3 regions of the Psychromonas sp. L1A2 genome follow, and region 3 is predicted to be linked to each of the others. Evidence: predicted binding sites of a transcription regulator. Region 3 holds the regulator's gene; each other region holds the start of a gene.
The links. The regulator FliA, encoded in region 3, starts transcription of late flagellar genes. The targets are predictions, from matches to a motif close to CTAAAGNTNNNNNNNNNNNNGCCGATA.

Region 1 (7,071 bases), 710 kb from region 3:
TGTTTACGCTAACCGTACTGTTGTTTTTAAATAGTTTTTAAATAGTTTTTAAATAACTTTTAAATCGCTTTTAAATCGCTTTTTAGTCACTTTTAAAAGCTATTTTTAAACCAACACAAAAAAGCCTTAACTACCTATTTGATAGTTAAGGCTTTTTATTATCTGTTTCTTTATAAGATAAGCAGCTCTTAATTAGTCTCTTATAATTAGTCTCATCGCTGATCGACTAAGATTTAGTTTTCTGTTCAGGTGTCATATAAGCTTGTAAATCATCAATTGAAGCCGTTGTTACATGCTCACCATTTAATGAGAAATTAACAAGCTCACCGACTTTTTCGCCACGTAATACCGCTTTTTCACCGTTTGTATAAACAATATCGTAATCGATAGTATTTTTATTAACAGGATTAACTTCCACAGAATAAACAGATTTTTCAGTATTAGATGCTTTGCTTTCAGATTTATTAGATAACGGCTTTAAAGGTGCCTTTCTTAATGAGGGATCTAAGTCATCATTGATTTGATATTGCGTTTTCACTTCAGAATCAAAAATATGCGGACTACCGTTTAAAGGATTTTTCCCAGTCCAAAACTCAAGAGAATTAAAAACAACAACATCAACGGCAAGTGTTAATGCATAAACAGGGAATAGTAATATATTAACGCCACCACGCGCATATCGATTATCTACCACTTCTAGGTTAAATTGCATCACTTTGTCTGTCACAGCGTTACTACCGACACAAGCCGATAAAGCAGTCGTTAATGAAGCGACTGTAGCAACCATCGCGACTTTTTTAACCGCTACTTTAGACATTTTATTCATCATAAACTCTTTCCTACCTTGATATATTGAAACAAAAACAACCTTACAAAAACTAACTTTTTATATCTGATGGTCTGACAGCTTGTTACAAGTGAAGTTCAAAGTCCACTTTAGCGGCCTCAAAATATACGTTATATGACATTAAGAAATGAGAAAAAGAGCAATAAAGAAGAGAAATATAAGAGGTTAAACATGAAGGAATATATATTACTTATAATGAACTTGTAGAGGTCGGTTCATTAAATCCATATTTTTGTATTCATCTAATAAACTTGCATCTATCCCTATTGGCTTTTTATTATCACGTTCTTCAGTCAATGAATTTGATTGATAAGCCGCGTTCATGCGTTGCTTCTTGAGTAATGGTAAATTATCTAACAATTCTTCTGGGAACTTAGCACCTTGTTGCTTTGATAATAATGCTTCATTGGTTATTAACTGTTTAAAGCGAATATCGGTTAATTTTTTTTGCTGTAAATCATCATTCAACTCAGCTAACAGTTTTTCTGATGGCCCTTCATTCACTAAAGGTTGTTTTTCTGGCAATTCAAAATAAGTACGTAAGTTATCTTTTTTTGCAACTAAATCAATTTCTGACTTTATTTCAAATTGTGCAAAATCTCGAGCATCATCGGACAGGAAACTTAATAACAAATTAAATTTTTCACGAGTGCCACTATGAACAGCAGTATTTAGCTGTTGCCCTAGTTGCCATTCGTTAATAATTATCTGTTGATCAAGTTGCTCAATATTCATACTAAAAGAGACGTCCCTACGCTTATTGTTTAATAAAGTATTATCTTTATCGGCAACAACCTGATTTTATTTAATGTTTTTTCAATTTTAATCTTCACAAGCGATCATTTTCTGATATTATGCACCTCGAAATAACGGAGGGGTTCCCGAGTGGCCAAAGGGAACAGATTGTAAATCTGTCGCGAAAGCTTCGGTGGTTCGAATCCACCTCCCTCCACCATTTCATTTTAAATTAGCTTGAGGCCATCAAGTTTCAAATACCTTCTTTAATACATCAATTAATACTCCAATTTATTATTTACACTGCAAAGATAACTGACATAAATAAAACTTGCTTTTTTTGTGACTTTTAAAAAATCATTTAATCAAAAAATACTCTACAATCTTATTAAACATTTTTCATAACTTACTTTTGTTATTAAATCATTATTTTATGTACGCCTTTCCAACAGATGATCTCTCAAATAAACTTAATGGTAGCGATAGTAATGCTTTTTCTGCTGGTTTATAAGAATCGAATTATTTAATCTATAAAATTAATTTGTTTAACTTAAATTGTTTTAACTTGGTCGGTACTCACTATGTTTCATTATCATGATAAAAAAATCTTAATAGTAGATGATCAAAAAGCATTTCATGTAATGCTTAAAGCCATGTTGACCAATCAAGGCGCAAAAAATATCACGTTTGCCGACACAATAGACCAAGCAGTAAAAATAACTAAAGTGGTTAAATTCGATATTTACCTGTTAGATTACAATCTAGGATCAGGTAAAAATGGTGTGCAGTTATTAGATTACTTAAAGAAAAATAATCTAATACCAGACCATGCGCTGTGCTTTATTATTACAGGTGATAGCAATAAAAGAATGGTATTAACGGCAATCGAGAAATCACCTGATGATTACCTGATGAAACCTTTCTCCCCCGTACAATTAAGCACCCGGTTAACGGCAGCAACACATCGTAAAGTTATGTTACATGCAATTTACAAAGCCATTTCAGATAAGCATTACGAATTGGCTATCTCACTTTGCAAACAAAAAATTGACCAAGCACCTGAATATAGAAATCTATGTAAAAACTTACTTGCTGAAATTTATATTCAAATAGAGGATTTCCAAAGCGCAGATAAAATCTTAAAACCCTTAATTGAATTAAGGCCATTAGTACGCCCTTGTATTAGTTTAGGAAGATCCTATTTTCTTCAGAAGGAATACAAAAAATCAATTGAGGTATTAACGCGTTTGATTGAAGACGCTCCATTACAAATGGAAGCTTACCGATGGTTAGCCCGCTCATATAAAAATGATGGGCAATTAAACAACGCCTTAAATATATTAACTCAAGCAGCCAATACCACACATCATAGTATTGAGCGTCATCAAGAAGTGGCTTTATTAGCAAATGAAATGGAAGAGTATATTGTCATGCTCAATAGCTATTACTCTATTTTGCATTTAAGTCGTAGTTCTTTTTATCCTGATCCTTGCCACCTTGCTAACTACTTACGCAGTATTATTAATTTAGCAAAACAAGAGAAAGATATAGGAGAGCGAAAACATATATTAAAAAAAGTGTCTTCAGCGCTTTATCAAAGTCGTTTCGAAGAAGGAAAGAACAAAGACTTTAATTTTAATGGTTTTGATGAAATATATCAGGCTAATGTTCATTTAGCGCTAAATGAACCACTTAAAGCTAAACGTCGTATCTTCAATACATTAAAGAACACACATCAAGCTGTTGTAGATTTTGATACCACTTTTTTAATGGAAAGCTCATTATCATTATTAGATATCGGTGAGTTTGATGAGGCGGAACCACTCTTAGAAGAACTTGAACAACGACATATTATTGACCCGACAACAGCCATAAATATTAAAAAACACACAGGTGATCTATTAACACAACGTATTGAAAACTTTAAAGGTTACAATAAAGCTGGCATTGAGTTTTTTACTGCGAAACGATACCAAGAAGCGTTGGATAGTTTTGAAAGAGCATTAATATTAGAGCCTCTTAATTCAGGAGCAATCTTAAATCGTGCCCAAGTCTTTATTCATATGCTACAAGAAAACCCAGCAAATAAAGATGAGTTAATAACTCAATTCCAAAACAGTATCGCCTTATTGAACAATACTCACCTACCAGAAATGCATGCGGAACGATTAAATGCATTACGTCATGAACTCAAAAAGATTAAAGGGGTAGCGTAAGCTTTTCGCACTACCTTTTATATCCAATCAAATTCAGTCACTTGAGGCGACATTTAAGACATACCTTTATAACGAGTCACTTTATTAACTAATCCATGTTAGACGTAGAAGCGTACATACAGAATCAATTAATAAGTGACTTTGGTATTAAAATATCCCTCAAAGAGAGTTAAGCTAATGTTTTAGAAGGACCGAATACTTCATAAAATATTTGATCATCATTAACCTGTAGTGCTTTTAATTGTTTATATACCGCTTTCATCATCGCTAATGGACCACAAAGATAAAACTCAGCTTCTGTTAATGGCAATTCGCCTTTAATAGCATCAATATTGATAATACCTTGGTGGGTTTTATCTTGTTGGGATGACGCCTCTTTATCTTGATAAAAAATATGAGCCTGTACTTTTCCAGCATCCGCTAATTCATCTAATTTATGCATAAATGCGTGATGTAATTCATTCAATGTACCGTGTACAAAATGGGTTTCTCGAGATGGAGTCTGAGTTGCTAATGTTTCTAACATGGCTTGCATTGGCGTGATACCTACACCACCACTAATCAATACCACTGGGCGTAGTGTTTCCTGCAATACGAACTCACCATAAGGGTTAGAAACTTGTACCGTGCCGCCTTGTTCAAGCTTCTCATGTAAATAGTTAGAAATTAACCCATCACCCTGTTCATTCTGTTCTTTTTTAACTGAAATACGATAGCCGCTTTGATCAAACGCACCAGATAAACTGTATTGACGAATTTGATGATTCGGTGCGCCTTCAGGATGTAAATGTAATGCAATATATTGCCCTGCTTGGTAGGTAGATACTTTACCTTGGTCGCTAGGCTGTAAATAGAATGATGTGATTAATGGCGTTTCTTGGCGTTTTTTCACTACAGTAAATTCACGTGTTTCTGACCAACCGCCCTCTTTTTCTGCGCTCTCTTGGTATAGCTGTTTTTCTCTTTCAATGAATACATTAGCTAATACACCATACCCGCTTGCCCAAGCTGAAATAACGTCATCACCAGGATTTAATATTTCTTTAATTGACTCCAACAACGCCGCGCCGACTAATGGATAATGCTCTGGTTTAATACCTAAGCTTGCATGCTTTTGAGCGATACGTTCAACGTCCCCTAAAATAACTGATAAATTATCAACGTATTTAGAAAAAGCATACACCGCCATTGCTAACGCTTGTTTTTGATTACCGCTTTTTTGGTTTGTCATATTAAAAATATTTTTTAGTTCAGGGTTTTTCTCTAATAATATTTGGTAAAATCGCCCGGTGATCTGCTCTCCGTATTCAGCTAACGCAGGTGCACTTGATTTTATAATTTTTATTTCATTGTCAGTTAACATAGCTCGCCCTTTTAAGTTGCATTTTAAATACTTGTTTAATTCCATAACCTGTATACTAAATACTTATTTTAAAACATGCAAATAGAATGCATAATTAAAAACTAACAAGAATTTCTACGTTATAATAGAAAATATCGATATAAAGACGAATAGAAACGAAGACGATTCACTATCCATAAAGCTTAGCTTACAGATGAAAATAAAAGGATTTATACAATGAAAAGGTCAAAAGATTGCAATTAACTAAACATACGGATTATGCAATTCGTGTTTTAATTTACCTCAATACACAGCTTGAGCAGGAGTCATTATCTAAAGCGACCGATATTGCCTCACTTTTTGGTATCTCATTTAATCATTTAACCAAAGTTGTGCACCATTTAGGGAAAGCAGGTTTTATTCAAACAGTTAGAGGAAAAAGTGGCGGTATTAAGTTAGCTAAATCAGCTGATTTAATTAATATAGGTGAAGTGGTTGCGATCATGGAAAATACACTTGATCCCATTAATTGTTCTGAGCCACCTTGCCGATTACAACGTGTTTGCCTTGTTAAACCGATTTTAAATAAAGCAATGCAGGCGTTTTTAGATGAATTAAACAAGCACACCTTAGCAGACATTTGTCTTGCAAAAAGTAATGACGTTTGGACATTAGACCTCAACGACCCTGTTCAACTTTAATGAATATTTGGTTTTAATATAAATTTAGTTTTCATGTAGCATTAAACTTAAATACTAAGTAACCTCCATTCTGGTTAATGAAATCGCAATTATATTTAAAATCAGAAGGTATATTTTTTACTAGTCAGTGCCGTTAGTTTTGCGTAGTTTTTGCGTAGTTCAATGCGAATTATTGAAGCAATAACGGGTTATTGAGAGATAATGTTAACGCAGAAATCCGCGGAAATAGCGCTGTTGTACCGCTTTGTTTACCCAGAACTGAGGTTAAGTAATAAAATGCTACTTCAATACTTGTCGAGCATAACTTATCACTTGATCACTAAACTGTTGCATTAATTCTCCACCTAATTGCCAACAATGCCAGTACAAAGGAACACGTACCTTATGTTCTGGCAAAATATCCACCAGCTGACCACTTTTTAAATGGGCTTCGACACTGAAGTGACTATTAAAACTATAAGCACCACTGGCTAACGTTAAATCAATAAAAGCTTCAGATGAACGTATCGTATGGCAAGGATATTGACCCATTTGTAACCCAAAGTGCTCTCGTAAAAAAGCTAAATGCATATCGTCATACTGATCGAAAGACATTGCAGGCGCATGTTGTAATGTTTGCTTATTCACGCCTTGTTTAAAGAAACGTGCTATGAAGTTAGGGCTGGCCACGCACACATATTCCATATAACCCAAAAAATGACTATCACTACCACTAATCGCTTTAGCTTTACTGCTTAAACAAGCTAATGCTTCTCCACTGCGCATTCTTTCCCAGGTAGTGGATTCGTCTTGAACAAATAAATTTAATTGGATATTTTTAGTCTGCAGTAACGGGCTTAGTGCCGTAATTAACCAGCTGGCTAAGCTATCTGCATTAACAGCTAAAGGCAGCGTTTGGGCTTGATTACTTTGAAGATCTAACTGTTGGTTAAGCTCCATCTCTAATTGTAATACACGTTGATAATGCCCAAGTAATAAACGCCCTAAATGTGAAGCCTGTGGTGGTGTAGAACGGATCAATAAGGGTTCACCAAAGTGTTTTTCAAGTAATTTAATACGTTGAGATACGGCGGATTGTGTAATAAAAAGACGCTGTGCAGCTCGGTCAAAGCTTTGCTCCATCACCACTGCATCCAATGCTTTTAGCAACTTATAATCAACATTACTTAAATCCATATTTTCGCCACCTTAAGTTCGAAACCCACACGTTAAATACTTAAAAAGTATACA
Region 2 (7,071 bases), 1.2 Mb from region 3:
AGTATTAGATAATCCACTCAACCTCATTGAATAATACTAGTATAGATTCAATGCCTAATTTTCATTAAAACTAAAAGTACTCTCTCTTAAATGTTTAACTATGAGAGTACTTTTAGTCACATAGTATTCCACTTACATTCTGATTTAAAATATGATCAATACAACCTCCTCCGTTTCCTAAATTAAACTTCTATTATATCAATTACAATAAATAGCTTATCTATTTTATTTGTTAAAACAGCCTACTTCCTCTTTGTAAATTTCGTAAAGGAAACAACCATTAAAGAATTTATAATGAATAAATAAGTTACTTTAATCAGAGTTAAATAGTGTGATTGATATTAAACATTAATGCTTATTCATGTTTTAAATAATGAAAGTGATTACTGCATACATTTAACTGAATTAGGTAATTTTTAAAATAGATTTAACTTTAAGAAAATAAATTGTTTTGGGTCAAAAACACGCTTTTCCTTACTGCGGTGGCCCTATAATTAGTTTTGGTGGTAATGGAGAATATCAAGTCCGCTTCCCATTTGGTAAAAACGGGCAATAAAAAAGCCTATCAGATAATAATATCTAGATAGGCTTTTAATATAACAAGCGAATTAACGAATGTTAATAACAGTAATTTTTAGTTAAACACTAATTATTCTGTTCTTAATAAAATTATGCAGCAAAGTTCTTAGCTACAAATTCCCAGTTAACTAATGCCCAAAAACCATTTAGGTAGTTAGGGCGAACGTTACGGTAATCGATGTAGTAAGCATGTTCCCATAAATCAACAGTAAGAAGTGGAGTAGTGCCTTCTTCAGTTAGTGGAGTTCCTGCATTTGATGTATTAACTAATTCTAGTGAACCGTCAGCTTTTTTAACTAACCAAGTCCATGAAGAACCGAAGTTATTCACAGCTTTGTCATTTAATTGAGCTTGAAATTCAGCAAATGAACCAAATTTAGCATCAATAGCAGCAGCAAGTTCACCAGAAGGTTCGCCACCAGCGTTTGGTGCTAAACAGTTCCAGTAAAATGTGTGGTTCCAGATTTGTGCAGCATTGTTAAAAACACCACCTTCAGAAGTTTTGATGATTTCTTCTAAAGATTTTTCAGCAAGATCAGTACCTTCAACTAAACCGTTTAGCTTAGCAACGTATGTCGCATGATGTTTGCCGTGGTGAAATTCTAATGTTTCAGCTGAGATATGTGGTTCTAATGCGTCTTTTGCATAAGGTAATGCTGGTAATTCAAAAGCCATTTTAAATTCTCCTAATAAAGGCTGGGGGGGGATCTAAATTTATAGTGGTTATTTATACTTACTTTAAGAATAAAAAGCCACCATAAAGATTGATCTAGATCATTTTGTGTCTATGATAGAATAATCGCAAATTCATAGATAGATTGCACGTATACAAATGTTATAATGTGCAATTAATTAATAACATTCTATCGTTAGAGGAAATATAATGGAAACATTAGATAAAATTAAAGAACAATTAAGCGAAAATACTATCTTGTTATACATGAAAGGTTCGCCAAAATTACCAAGTTGTGGTTTTTCATCACAAGCATCGCAAGCTTTAATGCAATGCGGACAACCATTTGCTTATGTTGATATTCTACAAAACCCAGATATCCGTGCAGAATTACCAAAATATGCAAACTGGCCTACTTTCCCACAACTATGGGTAGACGGTGAGTTAGTCGGTGGATGTGACATTATTTTAGAAATGTCTCAACAAGGTGAATTACAACAATTAATTACCGCTGCGGCAGAAAAAGCAGAAGCAGCTAAATAAAGTGGTCTTCTTGCAAAAAAGCCCGCATTAATAATCTTAATGCGGGCTTTTTTTTGAATATGTATTAATGATAAGACTTAATCAGTTATTGTTATTACAACTGATGTCTGAGTAAGCGATTCCACTTTCATTGTATGCACCAATTCTATAACAATATGTATTATTTGATAATACATTACTATCTACATAGCTTATTTGATTAGCATCTACAGAAGTTAATATAATAAAGTCATCATCCCCACCAACACTTCGTTCAATAAGAAAGCCCTCTTCATTATCAGCTAAATCATCCCAACTAATTTCAAGAGATTCATATTCCTTTAGAACATCTATTATAGAAGTACTTTCATTTGCAGAGGTACTTTCAGTTGTAGAATCATTGTAAACTTCACTACTTTGCAGTGAATCTGTGCTTCCGCTATTACATCCAATTAAAGGAATAAACGCTAACAGCATAATCAATTTATAACACTTACTTTTTATCATTTTCTACTAGGTCCTTTTTAACCGATTTCATCTATTTTCAACAAACAACAAAAATAGTCAGTTAAAAAATTCAACGTTATAGACTACCTTAGTAGCAAAAGATTCACTTTAAAATTCATCTATAAAATATTTGAGGAATGGAAATTAACGGAGGAAAAATATATCACTAAAACATAAATTATTATAATAAAAAAAAAGCCACGAATATATGAAAATACTGCGACTTTAGGTATTGTTTTTACTGTATTTTTTTGACTTTTCTACCACCCACCAAATGCTTTATAACGATTTACCATGTAATAAAACAATTCAGCGGTTACTTCTGTATCGTATAAAGCAGAATGAGCTTCTTTATTATCATACGCTACCCCGGCTTTTTCACAGGCTTTAGCCAAAACTGTTTGACCTAATGTTAAAGCGGCCATACTTGCTGTATCAAAAGATGCAAAAGGATGAAATGGCACTCGCTTTAAATTACAACGCTCAGTTGCCTTATTAATAAAACCTTGATCAAACGATGCATTATGAGCAACTAATATTGCACGATTACAATCATTGTGCTTTTGGTATTTACGTACTTTCTTAAAGATTTCTGTTAATGCTTCACGTTCATCAATTGCATTACGTAGAGGGTTAAAGGGATCAATACCAGTAAAACTAAGTGCTTTAGGATCTAATTCTGCCCCTTCAAAAGGCATCACATGAAAATGTATCTTATCTACGCTTCTTAAGTATCCTTGCTCATCCATTTCAGGAAAGATAGCCGCGATTTCTAAAATAGCATGGACTTGAGGATCCAAGCCTGAAGTTTCAATATCAATGATAACCGGGTAAAAACCTCGAAAACGATCTACTAATTTGTTATCCATTTCATCTCACTGTTAAAATAAAGTTCGAATATTATGCCAGAAGCACGAAAAACCTCATAATTTTACTAAAGATATTTACTTACTTGTCGATATAAACAACAGTGATTAAAAAATATCGAGCCATTATGAAAAAAATACTACCTTTAATATTCATAGTAACCACAATGCCAGCGACTTCTGCCAATAAGCAGTATCATGCAGGAATGGACAACTCTAATTGGTATTTAAGTAGTTCTTCTCCAATACAATGCACGCTCGAGCACCCTATTCCTCGATATGGCCAAGCAAATTTTATAGCTAAAGCGAGTAAAAAAATTAATCTAGATTTTAGGTTAGAAAGCAAACGAGCGATGCCAACAACGGAAGTAGTTCAATTAAAATCAGTTCCTCCTGCATGGCATCCAGGTTCAGCTCCTGAATTAATAGATACTGTCACTTTTCACCAGCAATTTGATGGATATGTCACTAAGCAAAGTGCTTGGAGAATGCTCAATGAACTAGAAAGTGGTCAAGTACCTACCTTTTATTTCCATGATTGGTACAACAATAAACAAATGGTCACTGTCGGTTTATCATCAATTAACTTTAATAAAAGCTACGATGATTTTAATAACTGTATTTCACAGTTATTGCCTTATAATTTCGATGATATCTCATATAGTATTTTACGTTATAAAAAAGATGGATCTTTATTAACTCAATTTTCCAAAAAACGTTTAAAAATGATCGGTGATTACATAAAACATGATAAATCTATCAATGTAATTTTAGTATCAGGTTATTCAGATGGTTACGGAGGGGTTAATACAAACCAAGTATTATCTGAAGAAAGAGCCAACTCAGTTAAAGCGTACTTATCTGAGTTGGGGTTCAGCAATGACAACATTAAAGTATCTGGTTTTGGTGAAAAACATCATGTTGCAGATAATAGAAATATTCTAGGTAGGCAAGAAAATAGACGTGTAATTATTTCAATTGAAAAAGAAGATATCTAAGTTAATTAAGGTTGTACACTAATGACAACATTAAAGTGTCTGGTTTTGTGAAAAACATCATGTTGCAGATAATAGAAATATTCTAGGTAGGCAAGAAAATAGACGTGTAATTATTTCAATTGAAAAAGAAGATATCTAAGTTAATTAAGGTTGTACACTAATGACAACATTAAAGTGTCTGGTTTTGGTGAAAAACATCATGTTGCAGATAATAGAAATATTCTAGGTAGGCAAGAAAATAGACGTGTAATTATTTCAATTGAAAAAGAAGATATCTAAGTTAATTAAAGCCGTACAATGTGTTTGCCATAATCGATGAGAGTAAATAACTTAGCAATAGTGTTAATAGGATCTACTCTTTTCTTGATGATTTGGTCGTGTATAACCTTACTGATTGATTGGAATATAAGTCATTTTATCGATTGTTTTTTCCAAGCCTGATAACCCTATCTGAGTGAAATTGGCTAAGCGTTGTTGTAACACGGATTGCTTAGGTATCATTTCATGGCTACATAGAATCACAATATTACTATAATTATCAAACTCAATAATGGCGATGTTGATAAAGTGCTTTTTAATGATAAGTAACATTTTCAATAATTGTTGGTTATTTTGCGCTTTTATATTTAGAGATAACACTGCTTTTTCAGTTGTTATTTCACATAACTGTTTATAAAAGTACTCAGTAAATAAAAAATCAGGACTTTTTTCACCTATAAATAAATCACACAAAACAACATCATATTTAGCTTTAATACTTTCAACAAACTGTTCAGCCTGTTGGCAAATCACATCAACCTTGCCAGGCAAGTAAAAATAACGTTTAGCCATGTCAATAATAGGCTGAGAGGCTTCGATAGAAGTGATATGTAAATTAGGTATAGAAACTAAAGCACGCTCTAACGATGCTCCCCCCAACCCTAAATTAAGTATTTTTTTGTGTTGATTATCCAATAACAAAAAAAGTAATAATGATTGAGAAACAGGCATTATTACTTGCTTTGGATTAACTTTTGACATTAAAGATTGGATTGAATGTCCATTATATTCAAACCACCTATAGTGCTCTGTTTCTTTCACCTCTAATAGACAACCACCAATTTCTTGTTGAAATAATAAAGTGTTGTTATTAGTAAATAATTGTTCGACATTCATAAATTAAGTAAAAGAAACTTGCGTGATATGTGGATTTTCGACATCAACACTTAGCAACGCGATCTCAATTAATACAATATCAACATTTATTCCTTTTACATCTAATTTTATACACTCTTGCCGAGAATCGTTACGCGCCGTATCTAAAGCAATTCCTTTGACGATCTGCCCCGATTTTAAGGTTAATATCACTGGATAATGGTACAAACATACAATTTCAATATAATCATATTGATGGCAACTTATCATTACATTTTCCTTTAATTGGCATGATCTATTTCATTAAATAATGATAAAGATTATTCAGATCTCTTTATCCGAATTACCATAAGGATATTTAATATGGCCATAACGAATAACTAAAATAGCTATAACAATAATCAAAATTGAAGCAGATAACCCTAACATTCTCCAAGTATCTAGATTTTTCATATCTAAAATCATATAACGAGCTAATGCAACAACTGCAATATAGAGTGGCATCCTAACGGGTAAGCGCCCTGATTTTAAGTACAACCCGACCATTGCAAAAACTTCTAAATAGATAAAGAGCAATAATAAGTCAGCTAAAGTAACTTCCCAGTTTTTAAACACTATCCAGACTTCATTTGCCATGGCGATAACAGTGAGTAAAGCAATAGTAAATAACGCAGTATGCTCAACCAAAGACAATGCCTTATAGCCCGCTTTTTTTATTTTCAACATTGTATTTCCTTTATACAAATATAACTTCTATATAAAAAACTGATTGATCGCCAGCTTTTTATTCTTATTCTTATTCTTATTCTTAAGTAAAAATCACATTGTTCAACAATATAGTTTTTCGATGTAGTTTTGTTATTTAATTTCATAGCTTGGTTACACAACCTAATTTAAACCTTGCGAGCAAAACTAAAATAATTAAAAGCTAAGATCACAATATCAAATTTAAACGCATAATCAATAAGTTAATAATTAAAGTAATCGTTAAAGTAACGAATATTACGAAGCCAAGCCTGAAATATTGAACGCACCAATAATCCCTTCAATTATCATTTGAACGCCTATGACAGTTAAAATTAATCCCATTAAACGAGTAATAATACTGAGTGTTCCTTCTCCTATTATGCCTAAAATTTTTGAACTAAAAATAAAACATAAAAAGGTAATTAAGCACAAAAAAGCAAATACTGAAATGGTAATAATTAACCCAGTTGTTCCACCTGAAGCAGAGTAATTCATCGCTGTTGCAATGGTGCCAGGCCCTGCTAAAAGAGGTACAGCCAAGGGGGAAACTGCAATATCAGAGTCATCGTTATTTTCAGGAGAGTGTAATTTAGAACCAGACCCGTTAAGCATTTGATAACCAATTAAAAAGACTAAAATACCACCAGCGATCCTCAATGCTGGCAGCGTGATTCCAAATAAATGGAAAATCACTTTTCCGAGAATAGAGAAGAGTAAAATAATACCAAAGGTAATAATCAACGCTCTTGCAGCGATGCGTATTTTCTCTGTGTGACACTTATGCCCTACCAATCCAACAAATGCCGCCGTATTAGCAATGGGATTCATTATAGCGAAAAAACCCATAAAAACAGTTATCAACTGCGTATACAAATCATTCATATAACCTCTTTAAAAAGTAAAAAATCAATTTTCGATTAAACGCTATCACAAGAGAAAAGATGGTTAATAAGAAATTGAATATCCTGTAATGCAGTAAAGATAACTGCATAAAATTTTATAAAAAACGATAAAAACCTAGGTTTGCATATTTTCACTCATGATT
Region 3 (7,071 bases):
ATGTAATGCATCTAAAATATGATCAGGTGCTTTTACACCTTGCTCACCATTTTGAACTGCTGAAAATTGTTCATTAATAATATCTAATGTTGCTAAAATGGTATCCATAAGTTCAGAGTCAACGAGACGAGCCCCTTGACGCAATCCATCAAATACATTTTCTGCACCATGACACGTTTCAACAAGTTCATTTAGGGATAAAAAACCTCCACCGCCTTTAACGGTATGAAAGCCTCTAAAAATTGCATTTAGTAATTCGGAATCATTAGGATTATTCTCTAACTCTACAAGTTGTTCGGATAATAATTCTAAAATTTCTCCCGCTTCGACTAAGAAGTCCTGCAAGATTTCATCATCTATTTCAAATGTCATTCCAGGTTCCCTTTAAAATCCTAAGCTCGAAAGCAAATCATCCACTTCATCTTGTCCATTAACGACATCTAAACGGGACTCTGCGTCTATAATCGGTCCTTCTGCAACAGTACTTTGTGGTTCTTTTTTCTCTTTTTGCAGCCCAACAGAAGCATCTAATTCGGTTTGTTTACTACACACAGTCAGTATCACAACTAGTTTAGATTCAATCTCTTGCACTAAAGAAATAACTCTATTAATAATTTGCCCAGTTAAATCTTGAAACTCTTGAGCCATGAGTATTTCAGTTAATTTGTCGCGTAACTGCACCGAACTGCCTTTTGAGTAAGTTAAAAACTCATCAATGGAATGGCACAATACTTTAAATTCACCAACGTCTAAATTACGCGTCATCAAGCTTTCCCAGCTTGGCATTACGTTATCTAAATCATGGATTAATTTATCGGCAATAGGCAGGCAATGGTCAACAGCATCCATTGTTGTGTTAGCAGCTTTGTCTGTCATTTCAATAACATAATTTAAGCGATTTTTAGCATCGGGTAAATCATGACCAGCGAGATCCATCAAACGTGTATCATTATTAAAGCTTAATAAAGCCTCATGCAATTCACGTGTTAATTCACCGACTTGGCCAAAGAGAAGATGTTCCTTTGATACAGAAAAATCAACGCTCTCTACAATCTTATTAGCTTCATTAATTTGCTCGGCTTCTAAATGAGCCACTAGCGCTTTAGCTTGAGAAAGTGAGAGGTGTGGCATAACTTGATCAGCCATACTGTACTCCTTAAATTAAGCTAAACGCTCAAATATTTTGTCTAATTTTTCTTTCAATGTACCGGCGGTAAAAGGCTTAATAATATAACCGTTAACTCCAGCTTGAGCAGCTTCAATGATCTGCTCTCGTTTTGCTTCAGCTGTTACCATTAATACTGGCAAATGCTTTAATTTAGGATCTTTTCGTATCTCTTTTAATAGATCAATCCCTTCCATTATCGGCATATTCCAGTCAGTGACCACAAATTCGAAGTCGCCATTTTTTAATAGTGGCAAAGCAGTATGGCCATCATCAGCTTCAAATGTATTAGTGAAGCCTAAATCCCTTAATAAGTTCTTAATTATTCTTCTCATTGTTGAGAAATCATCAACAATTAATATTTTCATATTTTTATTCAAAACATTCCCTTAAGGCAAAAAAGTCGGCCTATTTTATATCTCTGTTATATATAGGTAAAAACTGCAAAAAAGACATTATTCTTTTACGTTATTTTATAGATTATTAGCAATATTGTGAGTCACCACAAACAATTACCCCTTATTGGTTATATTCTATCAGAATTAATTTTAGATTTCAGTCTATGTATAGCTTGGCTAAGAATTTGACTAACACGTGATTCACTCACCTCTAAAATTAGACCAATCTCCTTTAAATTCATCTCTTCGTCGTAATAAAGTGATAAAACTAAAGCTTCTCGTTGTGGTAATTGTTCAATTAATTGTGCTAATTGCTGAGTAAACTGATTATCTGCAACATCATCAAAAGTACTATCAAATGTTTTACTTGATTGCGCGAACATATCATCTGGATTTGGTAGGTCTTCATAGGCGATAAGTTTCCCGCAATTAACGTCTTGAAGCATTTTTTGATATTCAGTAAGTGAAATTTGAAGATAATTAGCAATATCAATCTCCTTTGCATCCTCTCCACTTTGTTTTTCGACTGCATCAATTGCACTAGCAATCGTTCTACTATTTTTATGTACCGAACGTGGAACCCAATCACCTTTGCGCATTTCATCTAACATTGCACCACGTATGCGAATACCTGCAAACGTTTCAAAGCTAGCGCCTTTAGAAGCATCAAAATTACGAGCCGCTTCTAATAAACCAATCATGCCAGATTGCACTAAATCATCTGCTAATACACTAGCAGGTAACCTAGCCATCAAATGATAAGCTATTTTATGTACTAGTTCTAAGTGCCGTGTTATCAGCTCTGATGTATCAGTTTGATATCCCTGCGCTTTAATCACTTATAGAGTTCCCCGCTTTATCAACACTTATAAAAGCTCTTTAATACTTTCGTCATTATCATTGAGTAATAGCTTTTCAATAAAGAACTCTAGATGGCCACCAGGTTGATGTGGAATAGGCCAATCACAAGCACGGTTAGCTAATGCTTTAAAGGCAAGTGAGGCTGGTGTTTTTGGGAACGCATCGACTACTGTTTTTTGTTTTCTCACTGCTTGGCGAACATTACCATCAAAAGGAATACACGCGACAAGCTCTAAAGAAACGTCTAAAAAACGATCCGTCACACGTGTTAACTTTGTAAATAGATCTTGTCCTTCACGTAAACTACGCACCATATTGGCGACAATTTTAAAGCGATAAACGCCATTTTGTTTACTAAGTATTTTAATTAAGGCATAAGCATCAGTAATTGATGTAGGCTCATCACACACCACCATTAATACGTCCTGTGCCGCTTGAGCGAAGCTGACTACCATATTTGAAATACCAGCAGCGGTATCAATTAATAAAATATCAATGGGAGTTTGTAATGAGCTAAAAGCTTGAATTAAACCTGCATGCTCAACGTCGGTTAATTCAACCATTGATTGAGTACCTGATGTGGCAGGAATGATCATAACGCCCTCTGGACCATGAACGATAACCTCATCCAAAGTACACTCACCAGATAAAACATGTGATAAATTTTTAATAACACGAATACCTAATAACACATCTACATTAGCAAGCCCTAAATCAGCATCAAGCACCATCACTCGTTTACCCATTTTAGCAAGCGAGACAGCCATATTAAGGGTAACATTAGTTTTACCAACACCGCCTTTACCGCCAGTGACTGCGATCACTTTGACTTGGTGATTGGTCATTTTTCTTAAACCACTTGCTTGATCTGCCATCATCTTACTTACTCATTTTTTGAATTAATTAAACTAATATAGTATGTACTATAACATCGATATTAATCGTCAGTACTGCTATACCATTGATGTTTATCTTCTTGTTCTTGGCTGTCCATCATTGCTAAAGTACTACTGATTAAATTTTCTACTTTAGCAATTTCAATATCTTCAGGTACACGTTGCCCTGTCGTAATATAACTAATCGGCAATGCATGTTTCATGGTGACACTTAATACTTCGCCTAAACCAATGCTTTCATCGATTTTAGTTAAAATACAACCCGATAACCGAATACGTTTAAAATGCTGCAATGCTTCTTCAACCACTCTACGTTGCGCAGTAGAAGGAACAACTAAATAACTTCTAATATTGACACCACTACTGCTCATCAATGTTTCTAACTGCTCAGAAAGACGAACATCTCGTTGTCCCATACCAGCGGTATCAATTAAGACTAATCGCTTTTCTCTGAACTGATATAGGATTTGTGATAATTCGTCAGCATCCTTAGCAACTCGTACAGCACAACCCATTATTTTTCCATAAGTTGCTAATTGCTCATGCGCGCCTATGCGGTAAGTATCAGTAGTAATTAAAGCAACTTGCTCGGGACCATATTTAATAGCAAATTGTGCAGCCAATTTAGCAATTGTGGTTGTTTTGCCTACTCCGGTTGGCCCTAATAATGCTATTGCTCCACCTTTTAGTAGGATTTCATTATTACCAATGGATATTTTATCTTGTAATAAAGCTTGTATGTAATGTTGCACCTCACTTGATGAGGCATCTTCAGGAACATAACTTGCTAAGTTATCGGCAATTTCATCTGAAAACCCAGCACTGTTTAGCCATTTAATAATCATTGCTCGAACCGGTTCTTTACGTTCCATTTCTTGCCACATTAAGCCTGAAACTTGATGCTCTAATAATTTACGTAAAGAGGCCACTTCCTCACTGATTTTAGCAATATCTTTATTTTCGCTATTACGATTTGCTTGTGAAGCACTTTTTAATGTTGAAGTACGACGATCTGGACCATTATTCCAGCTTTGCTGCTCAGCTAATGTCGCAGGTTGTGAAGATGCAAAAGGTTTTGGCCCCTTTTCAGCTTGCTCTTGAAATGAAAAAGCAGGCAATTCTTCACGTTTTTTTAAAGTAGGTTTTTTATTTTGGTGAGCATTAACTTTACCAAAAAATGAATTCAATGATTTAGCGAAATCTTCACCACTTTCTTTACGATTACTGCGAATACTATTAGGCAATTTTATTTTTGGTGTTTTTTCAGTACTTTTTGAAGACAACTGCACACTGTCTTCCTTAAGCTGAGACAGTGCATCAGATTTATCTGATTTTGGTTCAGTCGTTGGTTTTGATTGATAATCAACTGCCGCCACAATCTCAATGCCACCCACTACTTTTTTATTAGACATGATTACAGCATCTGGGCCTAACACCTCTTTAACTTCAACCATTGCTGTACGCATGTCTTTTGCAAAAAATCGCTTAATTTTCATTCATTACAACCGTTATTGCCCAATTGAGCTAATTATTTTAATCTGTTTATCATCTGGTATTTCTTGATAAGACAGTATGTGTAAACTCGGTATTGTATTTTTAACAAATCGAGCTAAGGTACCGCGTAATACACCTGATGTTAATAATACTGCTGGCTGACCTAGCAACTCTTGTTGTTGTGATGCTTCAATCAATGAGTTCTGAATACGCTCAGCTAACCCAGGTTCGATACCTGCTCCATCTGCTCCACCAGCCTGTATAGACTTATGCAATATCTGCTCCAACTCTGAAGATAGCGTAATAACAGGTATCTCAGGCTCATTACCAATAATTTCTTGAACAATCATACGTTTTAATGAAATTCGGCATGCTGCCGTCAAAACTTCGGCATCTTGACTACGTGGACCGTAATCGACTAGTGTTTGGACAATTGAACGAATATCTCTAATCGCAACATTTTCATTTAATAGGCTTTGCAGTACTTTCACTACGGTGCTTAACGACAAGATTTCGGGAATTAAACCTTCGACCAATTTTGGATGTTTTTTAGCCAACATGTCTAATAGATTTTGAGCTTCTTCATGCCCTAATAACTGTGCAGCATGATTACTGAGTATTTGACTGAGGTGTGTTGCAACCACTGTTGCAGTATCAACAACGGTGTAACCTAATGCTTGCGCTTGCTCTCGTTGAGCTTCTTCGATCCATACGGCTTCTAATCCAAATGCAGGATCGATACCCGTAACGCCATCAATAGGACCAAAAACTTGTCCTGGATTGATCGCCATGTCTTTATCATGATAGATATCAGCGTGACCGCAGGTAACCCCCATTAAAGAGATAGAATAATTATTCGGAGCCAGATCCAAATTATCACGAATATGAACAGGCGGAATTAAAAAACCCATTTGTTGAGAGAGCTTTTTACGTACTCCTTTAATACGATCTAATAACTGCCCACCCTGCGCTTTATCCACTAGCGGAATTAATCGATATCCCACTTCTAAGCCAATAGTGTCAACACTACGAACATCATCCCAACCTAATTCTTTGACTTCAGCAGGGCCGTCATTTGTAATACCGCCATTTTCTTTAATCGCTAATGCCGTTTCTTCTTTATTTTTTAAGCGATGTAACTGCCAATAAGCACCACCAGCAGCGATCCCACCTAACGTTAAAAAGGCAAGATGTGGCATGCCAGGAACAATACCCATGACTAATAAAATACCTGCAGTGATCATTAATGCTTTAGGGTCATCAAACATTTGTCCAAGCATGCGACTACCCATGTCTGCTGAGGTATTTTCACGCGTCACAGTGATTGCAGCAGCAATAGACAATAATAACGAAGGAATTTGTGCAACTAAGCCATCACCAATCGTTAATAAGGTATAAATTTCAGCCGCCTGTGAAAAAGGTAAATCGTATTGCACCATACCAATAACAAAACCACCAATGATATTAATGAATAGGATCATGATTCCAGCAATCGCATCACCTTTAACAAATTTACTCGCACCGTCCATTGACCCGTAAAAGTCGGCTTCCATGGTCACTTCTTGTCGACGTAAACGGGCTTCTTCTTGATTAATTAAACCTGCATTCAAATCGGCATCAATCGCCATTTGTTTACCTGGCATTGCATCCAAGGTAAAACGCGCACTCACTTCTGAAATACGTCCAGCACCTTTTGTGATAACCACAAAGTTAATAATCATTAAGATGATAAATACAATTAAACCAACGGCTAAGTTACCACCAATCACAACCGAACCAAATGCTTCGATAACGTTACCAGCAGCATCACCACCCTCATGGCCTTCCAATAGAACCACTCGAGTTGATGCTACGTTTAAAGCAAGGCGTAATAATGTGGCAATTAAAAGTACGGTAGGGAAAGCAGCAAAGTCTAATGGGCGTTTAGTATAAATAGAGACAAGTAACACAACTAATGCAAGTGCAATATTAAATGTGAATAAAATATCCAATAGCAGGGTCGGCATAGGCAAAATAACCATACCTAATGCAGCTAACACTATAATTGGCGTGCCTAAACCACCGAGTACAACGGAGCGTTTAGACCATAGCGATGTTAAAATACTGTTGATAGAGCCACCTAAAAATGAATGTGATAACGTTTATTTAGCGATAATTATATTTTTCTAATCCATATCTAATTAGTTTAACTTATTAATATAAAGATAATTGCAATCAATTACTAACCACAAAGTAATAAAAGCTAAATAATAGTAAA

Region 1: the regulator FliA is predicted to act here: its motif matches at 1,630-1,656, upstream of GQR59_RS04975 (VC2046/SO_2500 family protein).
Region 2: the regulator FliA is predicted to act here: its motif matches at 3,216-3,242, upstream of GQR59_RS06935 (flagellar protein MotY).

Annotation. Positions count from the first base shown of each region.
Region 1 is NZ_WUAG01000001.1:1,122,708-1,129,778, reverse strand. It holds gene purU (formyltetrahydrofolate deformylase) at 1-34, shown strand, start outside; gene GQR59_RS04980 (DUF3332 family protein) at 227-829, opposite strand; gene GQR59_RS04975 (VC2046/SO_2500 family protein) at 1,034-1,582, opposite strand; tRNA gene GQR59_RS04970 (tRNA-Tyr) at 1,719-1,802, shown strand; gene GQR59_RS04965 (response regulator) at 2,164-3,798, shown strand; gene hmpA (NO-inducible flavohemoprotein) at 3,968-5,161, opposite strand; gene GQR59_RS04955 (Rrf2 family transcriptional regulator) at 5,395-5,841, shown strand; gene GQR59_RS04950 (LysR family transcriptional regulator ArgP) at 6,121-7,017, opposite strand.
Region 2 is NZ_WUAG01000001.1:1,604,406-1,611,476, reverse strand. It holds gene cysZ (sulfate transporter CysZ) at 1-34, shown strand, start outside; gene sodB (superoxide dismutase [Fe]) at 670-1,254, opposite strand; gene grxD (Grx4 family monothiol glutaredoxin) at 1,463-1,795, shown strand; gene GQR59_RS06945 (fibronectin type III domain-containing protein) at 1,877-2,281, opposite strand; gene rnt (ribonuclease T) at 2,542-3,150, opposite strand; gene GQR59_RS06935 (flagellar protein MotY) at 3,276-4,145, shown strand; gene GQR59_RS06930 (spermidine synthase) at 4,533-5,300, opposite strand; gene GQR59_RS06925 (Rho-binding antiterminator) at 5,304-5,549, opposite strand; gene GQR59_RS06920 (phosphate-starvation-inducible protein PsiE) at 5,604-6,005, opposite strand; gene GQR59_RS06915 (MarC family protein) at 6,282-6,908, opposite strand; gene GQR59_RS06910 (MarR family winged helix-turn-helix transcriptional regulator) at 7,044-7,071, opposite strand, start outside.
Region 3 is NZ_WUAG01000001.1:409,388-416,458, reverse strand. It holds gene GQR59_RS01755 (chemotaxis protein CheA) at 1-372, opposite strand, end outside; gene GQR59_RS01750 (protein phosphatase CheZ) at 385-1,146, opposite strand; gene cheY (chemotaxis response regulator CheY) at 1,162-1,545, opposite strand; gene GQR59_RS01740 (RNA polymerase sigma factor FliA) at 1,692-2,402, opposite strand; gene GQR59_RS01735 (MinD/ParA family protein) at 2,430-3,302, opposite strand; gene flhF (flagellar biosynthesis protein FlhF) at 3,362-4,816, opposite strand; gene flhA (flagellar biosynthesis protein FlhA) at 4,829-6,925, opposite strand.